2 regions of the Rahnella sp. PAMC25617 genome follow, and region 1 is predicted to be linked to the other one. Evidence: predicted binding sites of a transcription regulator. Region 1 holds the regulator's gene; the other holds the start of a gene.
The links. Region 1 encodes PurR, which represses purine synthesis genes. Its sites were predicted from a motif close to CANGCAAACGTTTGCNTG; they were not measured.

Region 2: a site for PurR is predicted at 4,982-4,999, ahead of cvpA (colicin V production protein). Genes of this name have one in related genera too.

What each region holds. Positions count from the first base shown of each region.
Region 1 is NZ_JBOCUM010000006.1:234,103-241,661, forward strand. Features, by position in the region: gene ACM615_RS07060 (C40 family peptidase) at 1-657, shown strand, start outside; gene ACM615_RS07065 (YnhF family membrane protein) at 833-994, opposite strand; gene purR (HTH-type transcriptional repressor PurR) at 1,257-2,282, shown strand; gene punR (DNA-binding transcriptional activator PunR) at 2,333-3,238, opposite strand; gene punC (purine nucleoside transporter PunC) at 3,375-4,568, shown strand; gene cfa (cyclopropane fatty acyl phospholipid synthase) at 4,949-6,100, shown strand; gene ACM615_RS07090 (riboflavin synthase subunit alpha) at 6,196-6,849, opposite strand; gene ACM615_RS07095 (MATE family efflux transporter) at 7,105-7,559, shown strand, end outside.
Region 2 is NZ_JBOCUM010000003.1:145,219-152,777, reverse strand. Features, by position in the region: gene truA (tRNA pseudouridine(38-40) synthase TruA) at 1-542, shown strand, start outside; gene ACM615_RS02805 (DedA family protein) at 617-1,285, shown strand; gene accD (acetyl-CoA carboxylase, carboxyltransferase subunit beta) at 1,549-2,463, shown strand; gene folC (bifunctional tetrahydrofolate synthase/dihydrofolate synthase) at 2,651-3,937, shown strand; gene dedD (cell division protein DedD) at 3,927-4,718, shown strand; gene cvpA (colicin V production protein) at 5,068-5,559, shown strand; gene purF (amidophosphoribosyltransferase) at 5,590-7,107, shown strand; gene ACM615_RS02775 (UbiX family flavin prenyltransferase) at 7,239-7,559, shown strand, end outside.

The DNA.
Region 1 (7,559 bases):
CTGGTCAAACGCAAGACAACTTCTGAGAAAAGCGTAAAAACGACTCGGGCCGAAAGCAAAAAAGAAAAAACACTCAGGACAACGCGGGCCGAGAAAAAGACAGATAAAGCCACTAAATCACGAGCGCTTGCCAAAAACAGCAGTGAAAAAATCAGCAAGAAAGAAGCGTATGGCCGACACCGTAAAGGTAAAAAATTACGCGAAGAAGACACCAAACCTATTACGCTGAGTGCGACACATAAAAAACGCTATCAGCATGCACAACAAACGGCGATGACTAAGCTGATGCACCAGGTCGGCAAACCTTATCGCTGGGGAGGAACTTCTCCGAATACCGGTTTTGATTGCAGCGGTCTGGTCTATTACGCTTACAAAGATTTGATCCGCATTAAAATGCCGCGCACGGCAAACGAGATGTACCACCTGCGCGATGCAGCGCCGGTGAAACGTGGCGAACTTGAAAGCGGTGATCTGGTGTTCTTCAGAATCAACAACCGCGGCGCAGCGGATCATGTGGGTGTTTATGTTGGCAACGGCAAATTCATCCAGTCGCCAAGAACCGGTGAAGACATCAAAATCACCTCACTGGGCGACGATTACTGGCAAGACCACTATGTTGGCGCACGTCGGGTGATGACCCCAAAAACAATCCGATAATAAACAATTCGTTAAGTCTGAGGTTTCGCTAATCAGCCATTGAATAGCACTTAACGAAGAGTTTCTGCAGGGAAGAGTATCGGCGGTAACGGTCACTGCGTAAAATTGAAAAGGGCGATTCCTGTGAAAGGTATCGCCCTTTTTTGTTGCGTCTCACTACTGTCTCACTGCCAGATTAGTTCATCACTGCCGTGAAGCTGAAAGCGATAATCATGAGCAAAGCGCATACCGTGGTGATCAACGATAACTTCAGGTTGCTGTCCATCAAACCCCCTTTCGGATCAAGTTGTGGCGTTTCTTTTAGCCACACTAAATGTGTGCCAACGCATTTTCGCATAATTCACTTTTAAAATCTTCTGCTGAATGAAAATGTGAACATGACAATTTTACTTCCACTTTCATGCATTATAAGAGAAAATTGTCGGTTAACACGCCTGTGTGCCGGTCGATTTCACCCGAGAGCATTTCACGCCTCATTCTGAAGAATCCACCCAATGATTACACTGCCCTTTTAGATGTCCGCAGTGTAATCAACGCAAGCAAACGATTAACATAATGCTAACGTGCTGAAGCACGGAAGTTCAGGAGTCATTCTTTACATGGCAACGATTAAAGATGTCGCAAAGCGCGCTGGCGTTTCCACTACAACCGTGTCGCACGTCATCAATAAAACACGTTTCGTCGCCGAAGAAACCAGGGAAGCGGTGCTGCTTGCCATTAAAGAGCTACATTATTCTCCGAGCGCCGTAGCCCGTAGTCTTAAAGTGAATAACACCAAGACGATTGGTCTGCTGGCAACCTCCAGTGAAGCGCCCTATTTCGCCGAGGTGATTGAAGCCGTCGAGAACAGCTGCTTCTCCAAAGGCTATACGCTGATCTTGTGTAACTCGCACAACAATCTGGAAAAACAACAGGCCTATCTGCAAATGCTGGCGCAAAAACGCGTCGATGGTCTGCTGGTCATGTGCGCGGAATACCCTGACGAATTACTCAATATGCTTGAAGAGTATCGTTCGATTCCGATGGTGGTGATGGACTGGGGCGAAGCGCGTAAAAACTTCACCGACAGCATTATCGATAATGCTTTCGAAGGCGGTTATATGGCCGGACGCTATCTGATCGAACGCGGGCATCGTGATATTGGCGTGATCCCGGGACAGCTGGCGCGTAATACCGGCGGCGGTCGTTTCCAGGGTTTTGTCAAAGCGCTGACGGAAGCCAATATCCCGCTTCGCGAAGAATGGGTGGTTCAGGGCGATTTCGAGCCGGAGTCAGGTTATCAGGCGATGCATAAGATTCTGATGCAGAAACAACGCCCCACCGCCGTCTTCTGCGGGGGCGATGTCATGGCAATGGGCGCAATTTGCGCCGCTGATGAGCTCGGATTGCGCGTCCCGCAGGATATTTCGGTGATTGGTTACGATAACGTGCGTAATGCGCGGTACTTCTCTCCGGCACTGACGACCGTGCATCAGCCGAAAGAACGGTTGGGTGAGATGGCCTTTACTATGTTGCTCGACCGCATCGTCAGCAAACGTGAAGAATCACAGACCATCGAGGTGCATCCGAAACTGGTTGAGCGTCGTTCGGTGGCCGATGGCCCGTACCGCGACTATCGCCGTTAATGTTTGCCTTTAATCTTTTATAACGCCTGCTTTTGCAGGCGTTTACTTTCTCAGTCCCGCAGCCATTCACGGTTCATCGTTTCTGTATCACCCATATATTCCAGCAACCACGCCAGTGAAGGTGACGGATTGCTCTGGTCCCACGTCAGGCAACATGGGCTGTCAGGGAAGGTATTCTCCAGCGCCAGAACCTGCAATGCCTGCTGTTCAATGCGGTGGCTCACGCGATGTACCGGCATCATTCCTACGCATAAACCTTCACTCAGACATTCAAGCGCGCAGGTCCAGTCCGGCACAACCAGACGCCGCTGGTTATCAAGCGTCCAGGTATCACGCTTGGGCAACGTCCGCGAGGTGTCTTCAAGACACAATGCGGGATAAGGCCTGAGCTGGTCATCACTGAGCGCACCCGGTAACTGCGCCAGCGGATGCTGCGGGCTGACCACGCAGTGCCAGTCCATAAACCCCATATCGCGAAAACTGAAACGTCCACCAACCGGTATCGCCCGCGTCGCACCGATTGCCACATCAGCACGTCCGTCAACCAGTGCGTCCCACACACCATTAAACACTTCGGAATGAATAATCAGTTCCGTGTCAGGAAAATGACGATAGAAATCCAGCACCAGTCGCCGTGTTCTTGCCGGTTTAACGATTCTGTCGACAGCAATACGTAACTCGCCCCGCCAGCCGTTGGCAACCTGCTGACACTGGCGTCGTGTAGCTATCATTTTTTTTATCAGAACCCGCGCTTCATCCACGAAAACTTTGCCCGCTGGCGTTAAAACGACGTCACGGTGTCGACGTTCAAACAAGGGCACCGCCAGCCATTGTTCGAGCTGACGAACGGTGTAGCTGATGGCAGAAGGCACCCGATGTAGATCCTGTGCCGCCGCACTGAAGCTTCCGGTTCTTGCCACCGCATCAACGACTTCAAGAGCGTATTCTGACCACATATTTTAGCCTTCAATATTTTTGATAGCAGAGTGCAAATATTAACGTTTCACAACGCTGTTATCAAAGCGTTAAAATCTGCCTCCGAACAGATCCCTGCATCAAATCATCTGCAATAAATAAATTAACGAGATAATAATGAAACCCTCCTTTGGATTTATGCTCTATCTGGCTGGCCTGAGCATGCTCGGCTTTTTAGCCACAGATATGTACCTCCCTGCGTTCAGCGCAATGCAAACCAGCCTGATGACCAGTCCGGGAATGATCAGCGCCAGCCTGAGTATTTTTCTCGGCGGATTCGCCATCGGACAATTGCTGTGGGGACCGCTGTCAGACCGCATTGGCCGCAAACCGGTTTTACTGCTCGGTCTGATGCTGTTTGCCGTCGGCTGTCTGGGCGTGATTTGGGTCGAGAACGTGCGCGCCCTTCTGGCGCTGCGTTTCTTACAGGCCATGGGCGTCTGTGCAGCCGCAGTGACCTGGCAGGCAATCGTGGTGGACCGTTTTTCAGCGGATGTCGCTAAAAAAACCTTCGCCAGCATTATGCCTTTAGTGGCACTTTCGCCAGCGCTGGCGCCTTTGCTTGGCGCCTGGGTGCTCAACCATTTTGACTGGGAAGCGATATTTGCCCTGCTGACTGCAGTGGCCGCCTTGTTGCTTATCGCCACCTTCACGCTGCGGGAAAATAAGCCGGCAGAACACAAATCTGCCGACAAAGCGAGCTTTGGCACGTTGCTGAAATCGCGCGTTTACAGCGGTAATGTCATGATTTACGCCGCCTGCTCCGCCGGTTTCTTTGCCTGGCTGACGGGGTCGCCGTTTATTCTGAGCAATATGGGCTATTCGCCGGGCGTGATTGGCCTGAGCTATGTTCCGCAGACCATCGCTTTCCTGCTTGGAGGCTTCGGCTGCAGGTTGCTCATCAGCAGGTTAGATGGGAATAAAATTTTACCCTGGCTGCTGACAGGGTATGGCCTGAGTGTTGCGGGTCTGTTCTGTGTCGCCATGTTCACTGATGCCGGGTTGGTGAGCTTGTTGATCCCGTTCTGTTTCATGGCTCTGGTGAATGGCGCAATCTATCCAATTGTTGTGGCAAATGCATTAATGCCATTTCCTGCTAATACAGGGAAAGCGGCTGCGTTGCAAAATACCCTGCAATTGGGATTGTGTTTCCTCGCCAGTTTGCTGGTTTCCGCATTTATTGCGCAACCATTAATAGCGACAGTCACCACCATGCTGTCTACACTATTGTTGGTAGTTTTGGGCCGGTGGATGTCTGTGCGACACAAAAATCCGCAATATACTGAGCAAAAGTCGGAGCAGGAAGCCTGAGCAAGCTTTGAAAGTTAATCGTTATAATGACCATAAGTTACAATCACTTAATGGTCATTTTCATTCATGACGATTAACTATTGAGAATGCCTGCGGGCGAGCCTATACTCAACAAAACCCAATAAAATAGCATTTTTACAAAACTTTTATTACATACTTAAGCCGGACGCGAGGAATGCGTCACACTATTTTTCCTAGTACGTTTTTCAAGGATGATTTTCCTGCGCGACTTGTGCCCGCAGGCGTTCTTCTAAATTTCCTCTGTTGGTGTCGGATATCGGACGAGGCGCTAGTCGTCTGTTCTCATAAAGACCTGCAAAAAATAGCCTTTGCTTTTCCCGGCAGGTTAATAAGTCAGAAGAGAAAGTGATGGAGAAGCTATGAGTTCATCGTGTATAGAAGACCTAAGCATTCAGGATAATCAGTGGTATCGGATAGCCAGTGAAATGCTGGCAATGGCAGACATCCAGGTAAATGGTAATCGCCCTTTCGACCTTAAAGTAAAAAACACTGACTTTTTTAAGCGTGTTTTACAGGAAGGTTCTCTGGGTCTGGGTGAAAGCTATATGGATGGTTGGTGGGAATGCGACCGCCTTGATATTTTTTTCCAGCGTGTTCTCCGTGCAGGTTTGGAAAATAAACTCCCCCACCATTTTAAAGACACTCTGCGGGTAGCCGCGGCACGCCTGACCAATTTGCAATCGCGTAAACGTGCATGGATTGTCGGCAAAGAGCATTATGATCTGGGCAACGATTTATTCACACTGATGCTCGACCCGTATATGCAATATTCCTGTGGCTACTGGAAAGAAGCAACAACGCTGGAAGAAGCGCAGGAAGCAAAACTCAAAATGATCTGCGATAAACTGCAATTAAAACCGGGGCAGCGTTTGCTCGATATTGGTTGCGGCTGGGGTGGATTGTCAGAGTTTGCGGCACGCAATTATGGTGTCAGTGTCGTTGGTGTCACTATTTCCGCAGAACAACAAAAGCTCGCGCAAAAAAGATGTGAAGGACTGGATGTCACGATCCTCCTACAGGATTACCGTGACCTCAACGATCAGTTTGACCGGATTGTCTCGGTCGGGATGTTCGAGCATGTCGGTCCGAAGAATTACCAGACTTACTTTAATGTCGCCAAACGTAATATCAAACCTGACGGCATTTTCCTGCTGCACACTATTGGTTCTAACAAAACAGATCTTAACGTCGACCCGTGGATTGATAAATATATCTTCCCGAACGGCTGCCTGCCTTCTGTTCAGCAAATTGCGCAAACCAGCGAATCTTTGTTTGTCATGGAAGACTGGCACAATATCGGCGCGGATTATGACCGTACACTGATGGCGTGGCATGAACGTTTCCAGAAACACTGGCCTGAACTGGCAGAAAAATATGGCGATCGTTTCCACCGCATGTTCACGTATTATCTCAATGCCTGCGCAGGGGCATTCAGGGCTCGTGATATTCAGCTCTGGCAAGTGGTATTCAGTCCTGAAGGCGTTGACGGAGGAATGCGCGTTCCACGTTAATCCCCTTTGACAGCAACTGAACGACATAAAAAAACCGGACCTGAAAGTCCGGTTTTTCTTTTTGCAGTCTCTGCGAAATCTGGGTGGAAATGATGTTATTCAGACTTCTCGATCATGGCTTGCGCGGTAGCAATTGCAGCTTCACGGCTGGCCAGAACGCGTTCGACCGTATCGACAATGGCCTGAGTCTGCGGGTCGATTTCAATATTGATTTTATCGCCCAGACGTTTAGTCCCCAGCGTGGTGCGTTGCAACGTTTCCGGAATTAAATGTACGCAGAAACGGGTACGGGTGACTTCGCCGACGGTCAGACTAATACCATCAATGCCGATATAACCTTTATGTAATACATACTTCATCAGATCTTCATGTGGCATACGGAACCAGATCTGCCGGTTATTTTCTGACGTCAAAATCTTCGCCACTTCTGCGGTACAAATAATATGTCCCGACATCAGATGGCCGCCGATTTCATCATTGAAACGCGCAGCACGTTCCAGATTCACAGAGTCGCCGACGTTGAGATCATCCAAATTGGTCAGACGAAGCGTTTCTTTGATCAGGTCGAAGCTGACCAGGTCGCCATTGACCTCTGTCACCGTCAGGCAGCAACCATTATGTGAAACAGAAGCGCCCAGTTGCAAATTGTCGAGCATATCTTCCGGCATGCGAACAACGTGGGTTCTGAAATTAGGTTTTTCGTCGATCGATACGACCGTTCCGGTTCCCTGAACAATTCCGGTAAACATAGTCTTTCCTCAATTCATAAGTCTGCTGTATTAAAAACGAAACTCTTGTCAGTTTGCCGCAGATTTAATGGAAAGCCAAATCTTCACGGGCAGAAATAGCACCCTCTGCTTTCATTTCATTATTTAACCGCTTGTTAACAGCTTTATTTGCTTAAAAATACCGACAATGTACAATCTTCGGACTATTTCCCACTCTTTATTGCCACCCTTCGTGGCGTTTTTTATTCAGTATAATCAACGAAAAAAGGTGTATCTGTGCAGAAGTACCTTGCAGAGGCGCGGATTTTATTAGCGCTTGCCATTCCGGTCATCCTTGCGCAAATCGCTCAGACTTCCATGGGCGTTGTCGACACCATAATGGCCGGTTCGGTCAGTGCCACGGACATGGCCGCCGTCGCCGTCGGGACCTCCATCTGGTTGCCCGCGATCTTATTCGGACATGGTTTGTTACTGTCCCTGACACCAACCATCGCGCATTTAAACGGTGCCGGTCGTCGCGACAAAATTGGTCATCAGGTTCAGCAGGGATTCTGGTTGGCCTCCGGCGTGTCCGTGCTGGTCATCGCCGTACTCTATCAGTGCGACCATATCCTCGGCCTGATGCACAATATTGATCCGGAGCTGAAAGAAAAGGCTGTCGGTTATTTGCATGCCATCATGTGGGGCGCTCCAGGTTATTTGTTCTTCCAGGTGCTGCGCGACCAGTGTGA
Region 2 (7,559 bases), on a different contig from region 1:
TGCCAAAGGACATTGCGGTTCGCTGGTGCGCAAACGTGAGCGAGGATTTCCACGCCCGTTTCAGTGCGACCGCCCGCCGGTATCGTTACGTTATTTACAATAACCGCTACCGTTCAGCGATTTTGCACACCGGGGTGACCCATGTGCATATGCCGCTGGACGTGGAAAAAATGCAGCTGGCCGGGCAGGCGTTACTGGGCGAAAACGATTTCACGTCTTTCCGCGCATCTCAATGCCAGTCGCGTACGCCGTGGCGTTACGTCATGCATGTCAACGTCAGCCGTCACGGGAATTATGTGGTGGTGGACATCAAAGCGAATGCCTTTGTGCATCATATGGTGCGCAATATTGTCGGCAGTCTGGTTGAGATTGGTGCGGGCAATCATCCGGTGGGCTGGATGTCAGAATTGCTGGCGGCGAAAGATCGTAACCTCGCCGCGGCGACGGGCAAGCCTGAAGGTTTGTATCTGGTGTCTGTTGATTATCCTGAGAAATTTGCATTACCTCAGGTGAATATGGGGCCACTGTTCCTGGAAGATTAAGGGACACTTTTAACATTTATCGCATTAACGTTTATCAATACAGCGTTTTTGACCAGGAAGAGGTGGAGGATCTAATGGGCTTTATTCACTTTGTCATTGATTTCATTTTGCATATTGATGTGCATTTAGCGGAACTGGTTGCGCAGTATGGCATCTGGGTATACGGCATTTTATTCCTGATTTTATTCTGCGAAACGGGTCTGGTGGTCACGCCGTTCCTGCCGGGTGATTCGCTGCTGTTTGTGGCGGGTGCGCTGGCGGCATTACCCAGCAATGATCTCAATGTTCACGTGATGGTCGCACTGATGGCGATTGCGGCGATCGTGGGTGATGCGGTGAATTACACTATCGGTCGGGTATTTGGTGAACGTCTGTTCAGTAATCCGGACTCAAAGATTTTCCGTCGCAGTTATTTGGACAAGACGCACAAGTTTTACGAGAAACATGGCGGCAAAACGATTATTCTTGCGCGCTTCGTGCCGATCGTCCGCACGTTTGCGCCGTTCGTGGCCGGTATGGGACATATGTCCTACCGTCATTTTGCTGCGTATAACGTGATTGGTGCGCTGGTTTGGGTGCTGTTATTTACCTATGCTGGCTACCTTTTCGGCGATCTGCCGATTGTTCAGGAAAATCTGAAATTACTGATCGTCGCTATCATCGTAGTGTCAATCCTGCCAGGTGTGGTTGAAATCTGGCGGCACAAACGCGCAGCGGCGAAAGAAAAGCGTCAGCAGGATTAATCTCTGACGTTTTTTTGTGCGAGCGCTTTAAAATTTAAGGCATTAAACCAGAGGGTAAGACCAGTTTTTTATCCACAGTGTCTGGCCGTTATGGTTTAATGAGCGACAATTTATGGTCTGTTCCTGCGAACAACCCTTCTGTGGCGCGGTATGTGAGATTTTTTATCACCCCGCACACAGGCGATTTTGGGTAGGTTTCAGGGGACTTGTTACAGCATGAACAGCGGACTGGCTTCGGCCGGGTTCAAACAGAAAGGTTATCGATGAGCTGGATTGAACGAATTCTTAGTAAGAGCACTGACTCGCAAACCCGTAAGGCAAGCATTCCTGAGGGCGTCTGGACTAAATGCGACAGCTGCGGGCAGGTTCTTTACCGCGCCGAGCTTGAGCGCAACCTCATGGTGTGCCCTAAGTGCGACCACCATATGCGTCTTACCGCGCGTATGCGTCTGTCCACTTTCATGGACGAGGGCAGTGAGGTTGAATTAGGCAGCGAGCTTGAGCCTAAAGATGTTCTGAAGTTTAAAGATTCCAAAAAATATAAAGATCGTCTGGTGGCTGCTCAGAAAGAAACCAACGAGAAAGATGCACTGATCGTCATGAAAGGCACCCTGTACGGTATGCCAATTGTGGTGGCATCTTTTGAATTTGCTTTCATGGGCGGTTCAATGGCTTCTGTTGTGGGTGCGCGTTTCGTACGTGCCGTCGAACAGGCGCTGGAAGATAACTGTCCTCTGGTGTGTTTCTCTGCCAGTGGCGGCGCACGTATGCAGGAAGCGCTGATGTCGCTGATGCAGATGGCGAAAACCAGTGCCGCATTGGCGAAATTACAGGAACGCGGCCTGCCGTACATTTCTGTACTGACTGACCCGACCATGGGCGGTGTTTCTGCCAGTCTGGCTATGTTGGGTGACATCAACGTCGCTGAGCCGAAAGCATTGATCGGTTTCGCCGGTCCACGTGTTATCGAGCAAACCGTACGTGAAAAACTGCCGCCGGGCTTCCAGCGCAGTGAGTTCCTGATCGAGAAAGGTGCGATTGATATGATCGTACGTCGTCCGGATATGCGCGCCAAACTGGGCAGCGTTCTGGCGAAACTGACCGGGCAACCGGAGCCGAACGTGGTTGACGTCCATGTTCCTGTCAACGGTTCTGCCGCTGACAACCAGGACGCCTGATCGAACAGGGTAAAAGCCGGTCAGTAAGTCGGGCGGCCATCTGATGTTGTGCCGCCCGCTGTTTCTCTGCAAAACAGGCAGCCCGTGCTTTTACTCTGTCGGTGAATTCTGACAAAGAGGGCATTGCCTGCTTTCACAGTCTGGTGATGTAGTGTCGAAGTGAACCTGATAAGGTTGAACGGGACTCATGCAAAATCAACTTATTCCCCAAGCCACGTCGCCTTTGGCCACGTGGCTTTATTATCTCGAACATCTCCATTCTCAGGCCATAGAGCTTGGCCTTGACCGGGTCAGAGCGGTTGCCGAAAAACTCGATTTACTGACTCCTGCGCCGCGTGTTTTCACCGTAGCCGGAACCAACGGTAAAGGCACGACCTGCGCGACACTTGAATCAGTCCTGATGGCTGCCGGATACCGTGTGGGTGTTTACAGTTCCCCGCATCTGGTGCGTTATACCGAGCGTGTGCGTATTCAGGGCGAAGAGTTGCCGGAATCTGCGCACTGCGAATCTTTTGCAGTACTCGAAGCCGGGCGGGGCGATATTTCGCTGACCTATTTCGAATACGGCACATTGTCGGCATTGCAGCTGTTTAAACAGGCTAAGCTGGATGTGGTTATCCTGGAAGTCGGTCTGGGCGGGCGTCTGGATGCGACCAATATTGTTGATGCCAGCGTGTCTGTCGTCACCAGTATTGCCCTCGATCACACTGACTGGCTGGGTTCTGACCGCGAAAGCATTGGCCGCGAAAAGGCCGGAATTTTCCGTGCGGGTAAACCTGCGGTAGTCGGTGAGCCGGATATGCCTCAGTCCATTGCTGACGTCGCACAGGAAAAACAGTCTGATTTATACCGCCGCGATGTGAACTGGCATTTTTCTGCTGATGCAGGATACTGGCGCTGGGCGGCGCTCGACGCCGGTAAAGAAGTGAATATTCTGGATGCATTGCCGTTGCCTAATGTGCCGCTGGCGAATGCGGCCACCGCGCTGGCCGCACTGCATTATTCCGGTCTGAATGTTCCTGAAGCGGCGCTCCGCAGCGGCTTACAGCGCGCCGCATTGCCGGGGCGTTTCCAGACGGTGAGTGAGTCGCCGCGACTCATACTGGATGTCGCCCACAACCCGCATGCCGCAGCTTATCTGGCCGGACGCCTGGCTGAACAGCCACGTAATGGCGGCAAAGTGCGCGCCGTCGTCGGAATGTTGAAAGACAAAGATATTGCCGGTACGCTGGCTTGTCTGTCGCCTCAGGTCGATGAATGGTATTGCGCACCGCTGGAAGGCCCGCGTGGTGCCAGCGTTGCCGAACTGACGGTACATTTACCGCAGGCACGCCCATTTGATGATGTGGAGTCTGCCTGGAGACAGGCTATGCAGGAGGCGGCTCCTCAGGATATTGTGATTGTCTGCGGCTCGTTTCATACCGTAGCTCACGTAATGGATGCTATAGACACGGGGAAAACCAGTGGCAAGTAAGTTTCAAAATCGTCTGGTCGGGACCATTATTCTGGTGGCGCTGGGCGTCATCATTCTGCCCGGTTTGCTCGACGGCAAGAAAAAGCATTACGAAGACGAATTTGCGTCGATTCCCCTGGTGCCAAAACCGGGTGATGTTGAGGAACAGGATTCGGTGCCTCCGGTCACGCAATCGCTGCCTGCTCAGCCACCGGAAGGGGCAGATCAGTCCATGACGGGCGGGCAGAATACTGACAGTTCAGCCAACAACACTAACGCCGCAAATCATGGCAATGTGGCACCGGGCAATACCACGGTGGAGTCCCAGTCGCCGGTCACCACGATGCCTGAGCAGAAAAAACCGGTGCAGACGGCTCCGGTCAAACCCGTTCAGCAGAAGCCGAAAACGATTGAGCCTAAGCCGATGGTGGAAGCAAAACCGACGGTGAAACCTAAACCTGTTGAACAGCCGAAGCCGGTTGAACAGCCTAAAGCGGTTGCCGAGCAGCCAAAACCTGTTGAGCAACCTAAACCTGCGGCGGAAGAGAAAGCACCGGCAGGGCAGTCGTATGTTGTGCAGTTGGGTGCGCTGAAGAACGCCGCGAAAGCCAATGAGATTGTGGCCAATCTGCGGTTGTCCGGTTTCCGCGCCTATACCGTGCCAGCAACGCCGGTTCAGGGGCAGATCACGCGCCTGTACGTCGGGCCGGATGCATCGAAGCAGAAACTTGAAGCGTCATTGCCTCAGTTACAACAGCTGAGCGGATTGGGTGGGCAGGTTCGGGCATACAGCGCTCACTGACCCTGCGCACTTGACGCCGCAGCTGTGTTCGCTGCAATCGAGGACCCGAATCACTGACTAATGTCAGCTCATCGGGATCCTCTCATTTGCTGCCTTGCTGCAACTCCAATTGCTTGGCTCTGATAATGATAAATACCACGGAGGGCACAAGCGATTTGTGCCCTTTTTCTATAAGATCCTCTGGCTGGGTTTTTATAGGTTTATGCTGCGATTGAGGTTTTTTTAATCGCTATTATTAATTTGTCTGACCGGCAGATTTCCCCTACGCAAACGTTTTCTTTTTCTGTTAGAATTCGCCGCGAACTGGATGCCGGGGTAGACGTGACTGGATTAGACACTGGAATAGTTAATGGTCTGGATTGATTACGTCATTATTGCGGTTATCGGATTTTCTGCTTTAGTCAGTTTGATCCGTGGTTTTGTTCGCGAGGCTTTATCGCTGGTAACCTGGGCTTGCGCCTTCTTTGTTGCCAGCCATTATTACCCTTATCTCGCCATCTACTTCACGCGTTTCGAAGATGAGTTAGTTCGAAACGGGATCGCAATTGCCATCTTGTTCATCGCGACGTTGATCGTAGGTGCAATTGTCAACTATGTGATCAGTTCACTGGTGGAAAAAACCGGGTTGTCCGGCACTGACAGGGTGTTAGGTGTGTGCTTCGGCGCACTGCGCGGGGTGTTAATCGTCTCTGCGATGCTGTTCTTCCTGGATACCTTCACCAGTTTTTCACAAAGTGAAGACTGGAAACAATCCCAGTTGATCCCACAATTCAGTTATATCATCAGGTGGTTCTTTGACTACCTGCAGAGCACGTCGAGTTTCTTGCCAAAACATATTTAGTTCTGGCAGCGCTGAAGAGGAAAAGACAACATGTGCGGTATTGTCGGTATCGCCGGTTTCATGCCGGTAAACCAGTCGATTTATGACGCGTTAACGGTGTTACAACACCGTGGGCAGGATGCCGCAGGCATCGTCACCATTGATGCCAATAATAACTTCCGTTTACGGAAAGCGAATGGCCTGGTGAAGGATGTTTTCGAAGCCCGCCATATGCAACGCTTACAGGGCAACATGGGTATTGGCCATGTGCGCTACCCAACGGCTGGCAGTTCCAGCGCTTCAGAAGCTCAACCTTTTTACGTCAACTCTCCGTTCGGCATCACTCTTGCGCATAACGGTAACCTGACCAATGCTCACGAATTGCGAAGCAACCTTTTTGAAGGCCAGCGCCGCCATGTGAACACCACTTCCGATTCTGAAATTCTGCTCAATATCCTGGCGAGTGAACTGGATCGTTTCCAGCATTACCCGCTGGAAGCCGATAACATTTTCGCTGCGGTTGCCGCGGTGAATTTGAAAATCCGTGGCGCTTACGCCTGTGTGGCGATGATCATCGGTCACGGCATGCTGGCGTTCCGTGACCCGCACGGTATCCGTCCGCTGGTTATCGGTAAGCGCACGCTGGAAGGTGGCCGTAATGAGTACATGGTGGCATCTGAAAGTGTGGCACTCGATACATTAGGTTTTGAGTTCCTGCGTGACGTTGCGCCGGGCGAAGCGGTGTACATCACCGAAAAAGGCCAGCTCTACACCCGCATGTGTGCTGAAAATCCTCAGTACAATCCGTGCCTGTTCGAGTACGTGTATTTCGCGCGTCCTGACTCCTTCATCGACAAGATTTCCGTCTACAGCGCCCGTGTTCGTATGGGTGAAAAGCTGGGCGCGAAAATTGCCCGTGAATGGGAAGATTTGGATATCGACGTGGTCATTCCTATCCCGGAAACCTCCTGCGATATCGCGCTGGAAATTGCCCGTATCCTGAATAAACCGTACCGTCAGGGGTTTGTGAAAAACCGCTACGTGGGCCGTACCTTTATCATGCCGGGTCAGCAGGAACGTCGTAAATCGGTACGCCGTAAACTGAATGCCAACCGTGCTGAATTCCGCGATAAAAACGTGCTGCTGGTGGATGACTCAATCGTGCGCGGCACCACCTCTCAGCAGATTGTTGAGATGGCGCGTGAAGCCGGGGCGCGACGTGTTTATCTGGCGTCAGCGGCGCCGGAAATTCGTTTCCCGAACGTCTACGGTATCGATATGCCAAGTGCCAATGAACTGATTGCGCATGGCCGTGAAGTCAGCGAAATCAATCAGATGATTGGTGCTGATGCGTTAATCTTCCAGGATCTAAGCGACCTGATCGCCGCAGTGAAAGAAGACAATACCGACATCGAGAAATTTGAATGTTCAGTGTTCGACGGTGTTTACGTCACTAAAGACGTTGACCAGAATTATCTGGAATACCTCGAAGCCCTGCGTAACGACGATGCTCAGGCATTACGTGGTCAGCAGGAAGCTGAAAACCTTGAGATGCACAACGAAGGCTGATTAGCCGGTTGCTGACATCTGCATAAACGCGTCCCTCCGGTGAACAACCGGGCGGGCGCGTTTTTTTATGTCTGGATTTATGTCAGTATTGGCAGCATCAGGTCTGGTTACATTTTTCTAAGGCAGTGTTCATGAAACGACTTATTGTCGGTATTTCCGGCGCCAGCGGCGCAATTTATGGTGTCAGGCTTTTGCAGGTATTGCAGAGCGTGCCTGATATCGAAACTCATCTGGTGATGAGCAATGCCGCCCGCCAGACGCTGACCCTGGAAACGGATCTGACGCTGCGCGACGTTCAGGCGCTGGCAGATGTGGTGCATGATTCACGCGATATCGCTGCCAGCATTTCTTCAGGCTCATTCAAAACAGCAGGTATGGTGATTTTACCCTGCTCAATCAAAACGCTTTCCGGTATCGTGAACAGTTACTCCGACGGCCTGCTGACCCGTGCA